3 regions of the Streptomyces sp. NPDC032721 genome follow, and region 2 is predicted to be linked to each of the others. Evidence: riboswitches for the same ligand, from Rfam matches in the RefSeq annotation. Region 2 holds a riboswitch; each other region holds the start of a gene.
The links. A riboswitch is a leader RNA that binds a small molecule or an ion and turns the genes downstream of it on or off. The one in region 2 is predicted to bind cobalamin.
Positions count from the first base shown of each region.

Region 1: linked by a shared signal. The riboswitch ahead of ACZ5PB_RS30815 (CbtB domain-containing protein) and the one ahead of ACZ5PB_RS32255 (ribonucleoside-diphosphate reductase subunit alpha) in region 2 are both predicted to bind cobalamin.
Region 3: linked by a shared signal. The riboswitch ahead of cobN (cobaltochelatase subunit CobN) and the one ahead of ACZ5PB_RS32255 (ribonucleoside-diphosphate reductase subunit alpha) in region 2 are both predicted to bind cobalamin.

Region 1 covers NZ_JBVIMX010000017.1:28,170-31,434, forward strand. Annotated here, with positions in the region: gene ACZ5PB_RS30805 (GAF domain-containing protein) at 1-89, shown strand, start outside; gene ACZ5PB_RS30810 (GAF and ANTAR domain-containing protein) at 149-931, shown strand; cobalamin riboswitch at 1,244-1,400, shown strand; gene ACZ5PB_RS30815 (CbtB domain-containing protein) at 1,435-1,656, shown strand; gene ACZ5PB_RS30820 (CbtA family protein) at 1,674-2,492, shown strand; gene ACZ5PB_RS30825 (class F sortase) at 2,447-3,133, opposite strand; gene ACZ5PB_RS30830 (hypothetical protein) at 3,186-3,265, opposite strand, start outside.
Region 2 covers NZ_JBVIMX010000018.1:141,102-144,366, reverse strand. Annotated here, with positions in the region: gene ACZ5PB_RS32270 (carbon starvation CstA family protein) at 1-882, shown strand, start outside; gene ACZ5PB_RS32265 (YbdD/YjiX family protein) at 879-1,097, shown strand; gene ACZ5PB_RS32260 (GNAT family N-acetyltransferase) at 1,212-1,712, shown strand; cobalamin riboswitch at 1,788-1,912, shown strand; gene ACZ5PB_RS32255 (ribonucleoside-diphosphate reductase subunit alpha) at 2,054-3,265, shown strand, end outside.
Region 3 covers NZ_JBVIMX010000005.1:296,340-299,604, forward strand. Annotated here, with positions in the region: gene cobN (cobaltochelatase subunit CobN) at 1-1,234, opposite strand, end outside; cobalamin riboswitch at 1,297-1,446, opposite strand; gene cobG (precorrin-3B synthase) at 1,503-2,846, shown strand; gene ACZ5PB_RS13555 (precorrin-8X methylmutase) at 2,952-3,265, shown strand, end outside.

The DNA of each region.
Region 1 (3,265 bases), on a different contig from region 2:
AGGTGGCGGGGGACGTGGTGGCACGGCGCCTGCTCTTCACCCCCGACGGGGCCCTGCATGACGGAGACGGCACGGAACAGGCACGATGATCCAGTGGCAGCGCCTCGCGCGGGCCCCCCGACGGCACGACAGATGTGGGTGACAACGCATGGACAGCTCCCGGCGCGAACAGAAGATCGCGACGGCCTTCGTCGAGCTCGCCGACACCCTGGTCGACGACTTCGAGGTGATCGACTTCCTCCAGTGGTCGGCGGCCAGGTGCGTCGAGCTCCTCGATGTGTCCGCTGCCGGGCTGATGCTGGTCGACCAGCGCGGCCAGCTCCAGTGCGTGGCCACCTCCGACGAACGCGCCCAGCTGTTCGACCTGCTGGAGATGCAGTACCTGGAGGGGCCCTGCCAGGACTCCTTCCGCAGCCGTGGCCCGGTCGGGCCGCTCGCGCTGGACGATCCGGCGGTACGGGAGCGCTGGCCGGTCTTCGCGCCGCGCGCCGCCGCGTACGGCTTCCTGTCCACGTACGCGGTCCCGCTGCGCAGCCGCGAGACGGTCATCGGCGCGCTGAACCTCTTCGTCTGCGACCCGGGTGCCGTCCCCGGCGCGCACGACCTGGCGCTGGCCCAGGCGCTGGCGGACACCTCGACCCTCGGCGTCCTCCAGCAGCGCACCCTGCACCACGACGAGCTGGTCGCCGGGCAGCTCCAGTCGGCGCTCTCCGGCCGGATGCGCCTCGACCAGGCCAAGGGGATGGTGGCGGAGCAGTGGGGGATCTCGGTGGACGAGGCGTTCGACGCGCTGCGGGCCCATTCGGTCCGTACCCGGCGGCCGGTGTCGGAGATCGCCACCGAACTGGTCCGGGGAAGCCTTTCCGCGGCGGCGGTCCTTGTCGAGAGCCGAGAGCCGGGGCCGGGGGAAGAGGGGATGAGAGCGAAGTGAGGGGGTTTCCGTCGACACGGTTGACACGAGAGAGGACACCCGGCGCGACTTTGCTGTGACTTTGCGTCAATTACCCTATGGAGAACGGCGCTTGGCCGTTCTACAGTGTTCGTAGGCCCCAGCCCCCGGCCACCAGAGCCGAGTTGGCACTCCAAGAACCTCCCGCACAGACGCCGGGCTTCTCCCGCAGTCCGTGCGCGTGCGGTCGAGGACCAGCCCGGTCGGCGGCTCCGGGGGGAGCGAGCGGCCGACCGGGCCAGGTGCACCCACGCGCCCCTCCCCCGCCTCACCCCGCCCCTCTGTGCGGCATTGACAGTGCACCGCCAGACTGGGACTCTCCCCAGGACAACTCCACAATTCGAGGCGACGGCGAACAGGAACTCCGGTGCGATTCCGGGGCGGTCCCGCCACTGTGACCACACCTGCCCGGGTGCGGAAGCCAGGAACTGACCCGTCGTCCTCCTGCCATGGGGCGTGGAAACCCCAGAAGGAGGCTCCCCCGCATGTCTACGCATGTCCCGCAGGCCGCCGACCAGTCGGCGTCGCTCGCGTCCGCGACCACCCGTACCCGCGACCTGCTGATCCTGGCCGCCGCGGCGATCATCGCCCTCGTCGCGCTCTACGCCGTGTTCATGGACAACGGCCAGATCATCTCCGCGACCGGCGACTACCTGCACGAGTTCTCGCACGACGGCCGGCACCTCTTCGGTGCCCCTTGCCACTGATCGGGGCCGTACGCACCATGAACAACCCCATACTTCCCCTGCTCGGCCGCGCGCTCGCGGCCGGCGGGGCGGCCGGTCTTGCCACCGGCCTGTTCTCCCTGCTGCTCGCCGAGCCGCTGATGGACCGGGCGATCGTCCTCGAAGAGGCCCGCTCGGCGAAGGAGGAGGCCGCCGAGCACGCCCACGGCGCGGCCGCCGGTGCCACCCAGGGGCACGAGGAGCTGTTCTCCCGCTCGGCCCAGCACTTCGGCCTGGTTGTCACGGCGGTGATCGCCGGGCTCGCGCTCGGTGCGCTGTTCGCGGTGGCGTACGCGCTGGTCCACCGCCGTACCGGCTTCCTGGTACGGGCGTGGCCGCGTGCGCTCGCCTTCTGCGCGGCGGCTTTCGTGGCCGTCGCCCTGCTGCCGGGGCTGCGCTACCCGGCGGCGCCGCCCGGGGTCGGTGACTCCTCGACGGTGGCCAACCGGCAGGCGCTGTGGGTGGCCGCGGTGGTCATCGGCATCCTCGGCATGGTCCTGGCGTGGCAGTTGTACGTACGGCTGGCCGGCCGCGCGGAGCCGCTGCGGCACGGGGCGGTGTTCCTGACCGGGGCCGCCACCCTCGCCGTGATGTTCCTGCTGCCCGGCAATCCGGACGAAGTCCCCGTACCGGCCACGCTGTTGTGGGACTTCCGGGTGCTGTCGCTGGGCTCGCAGCTGCTGCTGTGGGCGGTGTTCGCGGCGGTGTTCGGCGGGCTGGGCCTGCGGGCCGCGGCGCGGGCCGCCGAGCGGGCGAAGTCCCCTGCCTCCGCTCAGGACTTGGCGGCGGCGGGCGCTTCGGTGGCGCCGGTCAAGTAGGCGGAGACGACCACGTTGGCCGTGTAGGCGCGGGCTTCGTGGTCGTACGTACCGCCGCAGGTGATCAGGCGCAGTTCCGCGCGTCCGTCCTCGCGGGCTCCGTACACCTTCTTCGCGTCGAACTTCTCCCGGCTGAAGACCTGGACGTCGTCGATGGTGAACTCGGTGACGGAGCCGTCCGCTCCGGTGACCTTGATCTGCTCGCCGGGGCGGGCCGAGCTGAGCCCGTAGAAGACCGCGGGCTTGCTCTTGGTGTCGACGTGCCCCACCAGCAGGGCCGTGCCGCTCGCTCCGGGGCGGGTGCCGTCGCCGAACCAGCCGACGGTGGTGGGCTGTTCGTACGGCGGCGGGTCCACGGCGCCCGAGGCGTCGAGACCCCGGGGGACGACGGGGGCGGCGATGCCGAGCGACGGGATCTCCACCCGCCGGGGCTTCACTCCGGCCACCGGTTCGTGTGCCTCGGGCAGTTCGATCTGCAGCAGCGGGCGTCCCACCGCGGCCACGTCACCGGTGGTCGGGGCGGATATGCCGCCCGGCCCGTCGGTGAGGTCGCGGCCCCACAGCCACAGTCCGAGGAGCAGTACCGCCCAGGCGACGCCGGTGAGCATCCGGCCCTTGCCGGACGCGTGGTCATCGCTCATGTCCGCTCCTCTCCCAGCCCTGTTTCCCGGTCGCGATCGTGCCTGTCGCGCTTCAGTCGGCGGAGGCGCCGCTCCGGCGGCGGCGGACCGAACGTCCGGCGATGGCGACGGCGGCGACACCCGCGAGGCCGA
Region 2 (3,265 bases):
GACGTCGAGGAGGCCAGCCTGCTGCACCGCACGGGTGGTGCGCCCACCTTCGCGCTCGGCCTCTCCGAGATCTTCTCGGCGGCCTTCGGCGGCGCCGCGATGAAGGCCTTCTGGTACCACTTCGCCATCATGTTCGAGGCGCTGTTCATCCTGACGACGCTCGACGCGGGCACCCGGGTCGGCCGGTTCATGCTCCAGGACATGCTGGGCAACGTCTACAAGCCGTTCAAGAACGTAAGCTGGAAGCCCGGCGTCTGGATCGCCAGCGCGATCGTCGTCGTCGCCTGGGGGTACTTCCTGTGGGTCGGCGTGCACGACCCGCTCGGCGGCATCAACCAGCTCTTCCCGCTGTTCGGAATCGCCAACCAGCTCCTGGCCGCCGTCGCGCTCGCCGTCTGCACCACGCTCCTCATCAAGTCCGGGCGGCTCAAGTACGCCTGGGTGACGGCCGTTCCGCTGCTCTGGGACGTCGCGGTCACGCTCACCGCGAGCTGGCAGAAGATCTTCTCCGCCGATCCGAAGGTGGGCTTCTTCGCCCAGCGCGACGTCTACCAGACCGCCCTCGACAAGGGACTCGACAAGGTCGGACTCGCCAAGAACCGCGACCAGATGGAGACCATCGTCACCAACTCCACGGTGGACGGCATCCTTTCGATCCTCTTCGCCGTGCTGATCGTCGTGGTCCTCTTCGAGGCCTGCCGCGCCTGCCTGAAGGCGATCCGCAACCCGGCGGGCGTCACGCTCAGCGAAACCCCCTACGTCGAGTCGAAGATCGTCGCCCCCGCCTCGCTCATCGCCACCAAGGAGGAGAAGGCGGAGCTGGTCGCGGCCGGCATCGGCCCGGAGGGCAGGCCGCGCGAGGGCGGGGAGAAGAAGGCATGACCGCCACCGGCCGGACCGTGGCAGCGGTGCGCCACGGGCTGGGCCGACTGCGCTGGTACGTGCGCGAGGTGACCGGCGAAGCCGCGTACGACCGGTATGTCGCACACGCCAGAGCGCACGATCCGCACGCCCGGGTACTGACCCGCCGCGCCTTCGAACGCAAGCGCATGGACGCCCGCGAGGGCGACCCCAGGGAGGGCTTCCGCTGCTGCTGAGGCCCTGCCGCCGAGGCACCTCGCCGAGGCACCTCCCGCAAGGGTGAAGGCCCGGTGTTCCGCTCCGCGAAAACGGAGTGGGACACCGGGCCTTCGCGTTGCACACTCACCGGCATGGACATTCACATCCGGCCCGCCGACCCCGCCGAACACACCGAAGTGGGCGACATCACCGCCCGCGCCTACCTCGACGACGGCCTCCTCTCCGGGGGCACCCGGGACCCGTACCTCGACACGCTGCGCGACGCCGCCTCCCGGGCCGAGCAGGCGGAACTGCTCGTGGCCGTCGACTCCGAGGGGACCCTCATCGGCACCGTCACCTACGCACCCCAGGGCAGCCCCCTCCAGGACATCGCCTCCCCCGGCGAGGCCGAGTTCCGCATGCTGGCGGTCGCCCACGCGGGCCGCGGCCGCGGGGCGGGCGAGAGCCTCGTACGGGCCTGCATCGCCCGCGCACGGGCCGAGGAGGGGGTCGTACGGCTGGTGATGTCGACCCAGCCGACGATGCGCGGCGCACACCGGATCTATGAGCGGCTCGGCTTCGTACGGACACCCGAAAGGGACTGGGAACCGGTGCCCGGACTGGGGCTTTTGACGTACGTGAAGGGGCTCTAGCCCGCTTCCGCCCCTTCACCGCCACCGCACGCGACACAAGATGTGGTGGGTGCACCACGACGCACCCCCCACATGTATGCTCGTCTCGCTGTCGTCGCAGGGGAATCCGGTGCGAATCCGGAACTGTCCCGCAACGGTGTGTCATGTGCGCTTTTGCGCACCGTCAAAGTCCGAGGACCTGCCGACAGCGAGTCCGGCTCGACCGATCCGGACACCGATACGTCCGGGCCTCGCGGTAGGGCCAGTGGACGCCAGGTGACGCGTGCCCCTTTCCGGGGTCCCGTGCGCCCGTGCGCCCTCTTCCCCCGCAGGCGCGGCGCCGAGCGAGGGAGAGCCCCCACGTGACCATCGCGCCAGTCGACCCGGCCACCGCCGAGCAGAGTCAGCACCTCGGCCAGGACCAGCAGGACGCCCCCGGCACCGCCCTCCTGCGCACCCTGACCGACCTCACCGCCGACCTCACCGACACCGACCCCGGCCGGGTCGCCGCCGCCGCCCTGCGCGGGCGCAACGCACGCTCGGACGCCGCCGAACTCCGCGAGCTCGCCACCGAGTCCGCCGCCGGACTCATCTCCGAGGACCCGGCGTACTCCCGCCTCGCCGCCCGCCTCCTCGCCCGTACGATCCGGGACGAAGCAGCCACCCAGGGCGTCGGCTGCTTCTCCGAGTCCGTCGCCGTCGGCCACCGCGAAGGGCTCATCGCGGACCGTACGGCCGACTTCGTCGCGAAGCACGCGGCGGCCCTCGACGAGCTGGTCGACCTCGACGGCGACGACCGCTTCGAGTACTTCGGCCTGCGCACGGTCTACAGCCGCTACCTGCTCCGGCACCCCCTCACCCGCCAGGTCATCGAGACCCCGCAGCACTTCATGCTGCGGGTGGCCTCCGGCCTCGCCGAGGACGACAGCGAGCGGGCTCTCGCCGAGGTCGCCTCGCTCTACCGGCTGATGAGCCGTCTGGACTACCTCCCCTCCTCCCCCACTCTCTTCAACTCCGGCACCCGCCACCCCCAGATGTCGTCCTGCTACCTCCTCGACTCCCCGATGGACGAGCTGGACTCGATCTACGACCGCTACCACCAGGTCGCGCGCCTCTCCAAGCACGCGGGCGGCATCGGTCTCTCGTACTCGCGCATCCGCGCCCGCGGCTCCCTGATCCGCGGCACCAACGGCCACTCCAACGGCATCGTGCCGTTCCTGAAGACGCTCGACGCCTCCGTCGCGGCCGTCAACCAGGGCGGTCGCCGCAAGGGTGCGGCAGCCGTCTACCTGGAGACCTGGCACGCGGACATCGAGGAGTTCCTGGAGCTCCGCGACAACACCGGCGAGGACGCCCGCCGCACCCACAACCTGAACCTCGCCCACTGGATCCCGGACGAGTTCATGCGCCGCGTGGACCAGGACGGCCAGTGGTCGCTCTTCTCCCCCGCCGACGTCCCCGAGCTCGTCGACCTGTGGGGCGACGACTTCGACGCCGCCTACCGCAAGGCCGAAGCCGCGGGCCTGGCCAAGAAGTCCATGCCGGCCCGTGAGCTGTACGGCCGCATGATGCGC
Region 3 (3,265 bases), on a different contig from region 2:
GGTTGCGGGCCAACTGCTCCTCGGTCAGCCACTCCTGGTCGTGGCCGCCCGCCTCGATGAGCGCGTAGATCAGCTCGTCGCCCTCGCCGGAGACGAGTCCCGGCACCTCCTCCGTACCGAAGTCGTAGCCCTCGGCCTGGAGGCGGCGCAGCAGGGCGACGGCACTTGCGGGGGTGTCGAGGCCGACGGCGTTGCCGATGCGGGAGTGCTTGGTGGGGTACGCGGAGAGCACGAGTGCGACGCGCTTCTCGGCGTTGGGGATGTGCCGCAGCCGTGCGTGGCGTACGGCGATTCCGGCGACGCGGGCGGCGCGCTCGGTGTCGGCGACGTACGCGGGCAGGCCGTCCTCGTCGATCTCCTTGAAGGAGAACGGGACGGTGATCAGGCGGCCGTCGAACTCCGGGACGGCGATCTGGCTGGCGGCGTCGAGCGGGGAGACGCCCTCGTCGTTGTCCTCCCAGTCGCCGCGCGAGGAGGTCAGGCAGAGCGCCTGGAGGATCGGTACGTCGAGGCCGGAGAGGGCGCCCGCGTCCCAGGACTCGTCGTCGCCGCCTGCCGATGCCTCGGCGGGGCGGGTGCCGCCCGCGGCGAGGACGGTGGTGACGATGGCGTCGGCGGCGCGCAGTTCCTCGATGAGCTCGGGCTCGGGGGTGCGCAGGGAGGCCACGTACAGCGGCAGCGGGCGCGCTCCGGCGGACTCGATCTCGCCGCAGAGGGCGTCGATGAAGGCGGTGTTGCCGCTCATGTGGTGGGCGCGGTAGTAGAGCACCGCGACGGTCGGGCCCTCGATGTCCTCGCGGGCGGTGCGCTCCAGCGGGCCCCAGGAGGGGGCGGGGGCGGGCGACTCGAAGCCGTGGCCGGTGAGGAGCACGGTGTCGGAGAGGAAGCGGGCCAGCTGTTCCAGGTTGGCGGGGCCACCGTGCGCCAGGTAGGCGTGCGCCTCGGCCGCGATGCCGACGGGGACGGTGGAGGCGGCCATCAGCTGGGCGTCGGGGGCCTGTTCACCGGTGAGGACGACGACGGGCCGGCCCGTGGCGAGCACCTGGTCGAGGCCGTCCTGCCAGGCGCGGACCCCGCCCAGCAGGCGTACGACGACGAGGTCGACACCGTCGAGGAGCCCGGGCAGGTCGGTGAGGGCGAGCCGGGAAGGGTTGGCGAAGCGGTAACCGACCGGGCCGTTCGAGGAGCGGGCGCTGAGCAGGTCGGTGTCGGACGTCGACAGGAGCAGGAGCATGCGGCGTCGTGCCTTCCTCGGGGTGTCCACGCCCCGGGCGGTGTCGGTGGTGAGCTCCGGGGGAACCGGGGCTCGGGCAGGGGAGTTCCTGACTCGCCCGGCGGTGGCCGGGCTCACAGTGGCGGGACCGCGCCGGAGTTCCACCGGGCTTCCTCCCCTGTCGCCTTCGGTGGCGACGACGAGCACGAACGCCCGCCACCAGGCATATTAGGGCCCCTGGTCAAGGGGACCGCACACAGTGTCGAACAGCAGTCCCCCGTCGGTCGGTATGCTCGCCGCCATGTCCCAGTTCCCGCCCCCACCAGCCACTTCGCCGACCCCGCCCGGAGCCTCCGGTACGGGGTCCGGGCGGACCGGTGGCGATGCCTGCCCGGGGTCCCTGCGGCTGCACGGTGCCGACGACGGGGCGCTGGCGCGGGTACGGCTGCCCGGCGGAGTGCTCGCCCGGGGACAGGCCGAGGTGCTCGGGGAGTTGGCGGACCGGCTGGGCGATGGTGAGATTCACCTCACTTCTCGCGGAAATGCCCAGCTCCGCGGTCTGCCCTCCGACTGCGGGGGCGAACTGGCCGGGCTGCTCGGTGAGTCGGGGCTGCTGCCGTCCGAACGCCATGAGCGGGTACGCAACATCGTGGCGTCGCCGCTGTCCGGGCTCGACGGCCTGGGCGCGGGGGACGTCGGCCGGTGGCTGGCCGAGCTGGACGCGCTGCTGTGCGGCAGCGAGCGGGCGACGCGGCTCTCGGGCCGGTTCCTGTTCGCGCTCGACGACGGCCGGGGCGATGTGGACGCGCTGGGCGCCGACGTGACGCTGCTCGCGCACTCCGGCGGCCGGGCCGTGCTGCGGATCGGTACGGCGGCCGATGCCGTACGGGTGCCGGACGCGCAAGCGGCGCGGGCGGCGCTCGTCGCGGCCGAGACCTTCCTGGAGCGGGCGCGGGACGCGGGGGTGTGGCGGGTGGCCGACCTCGCGGACGGTGCCGATCCGCTCCTGGACGCGGTCGTACGGGAGCTGGGTGCGGCCGGTGTCGAGGCCACGCGTGTCGCGGGCCCGCCCCGGCCCGCCGAGGCCGCCGCCCCGCGCTTCGGTGTCGTCACGGGCGCGGCCGGGCCCGGTGCCGCGCTGTCCGTCGGCGTACCCCTGGGACGTATCACCGCAGCGCAGTGGCGGCTGCTCGCGGACACCGCCGGGCGGCACGGTGACGGCACCCTGCGGCTGACGCCGTGGCGCGGGGTCGTCGTCCCCGGCGTGGCACGGCAGGAGGCGGACGGGCTGCTGGACGCGCTGGACGCGGCCGGTCTGATCACCCGTGACCGGTCGCCCTGGAGCGGGGTCGGGGCCTGCATCGGGCAGCCCGGCTGCGCGAAGTCGCTGTCCGACGTACGGGCGACGGCCGCGGCCGTGGCCGGTCCGGTGGGTGCGCTGCCCGTGCACTGGTCGGGGTGCTCGCGCAGGTGCGGGCATCCGCACGGCGACTGGGTCGATGTGGTCGCCACCCCCGAGGGGCATCGGATCTCCGTCGTACGCGGCGGGGTCGCGGACGCCCCGGTGACCGTCCCCGACGGTTCGCCCGCACTGTCCGGCGCGGTGGCCGCCGCACGCGGGCAGCACGCCTGACACGCTCGCCCCGTTCCTCCGCATCCCCCCTGCCCACGACTTCCCCGTACCCACGACAACCACTCAACTCCCCATCTCACGCCCGCAGAAGAGAGCGACAGCACAGTGCATCAGTACGAGAAGGACGGACCGGCGATCTACCGCCAGTCCTTCGCCACGATCCGCGCCGAGGCGGATCTGGCGGGTCTGCCCGCCGACGTCAGCCAGGTCGCGGTCCGTATGATCCACGCCTGCGGCATGGTCGACCTGGTGCGCGACCTGGCGTTCAGCCCGAACGTGGTCGCCAGTGCTCGGGCGGCGCTGCGCTCCGGCGCCCCGATCCTGTGCGACGTGCAGATGGTGGCCAGCGGAGTCACCCGCAAGCGGCTGCCCGCCGACAACGACGTGGTGTGCACGCTGTCCGACCCGTCGGTGCCGGA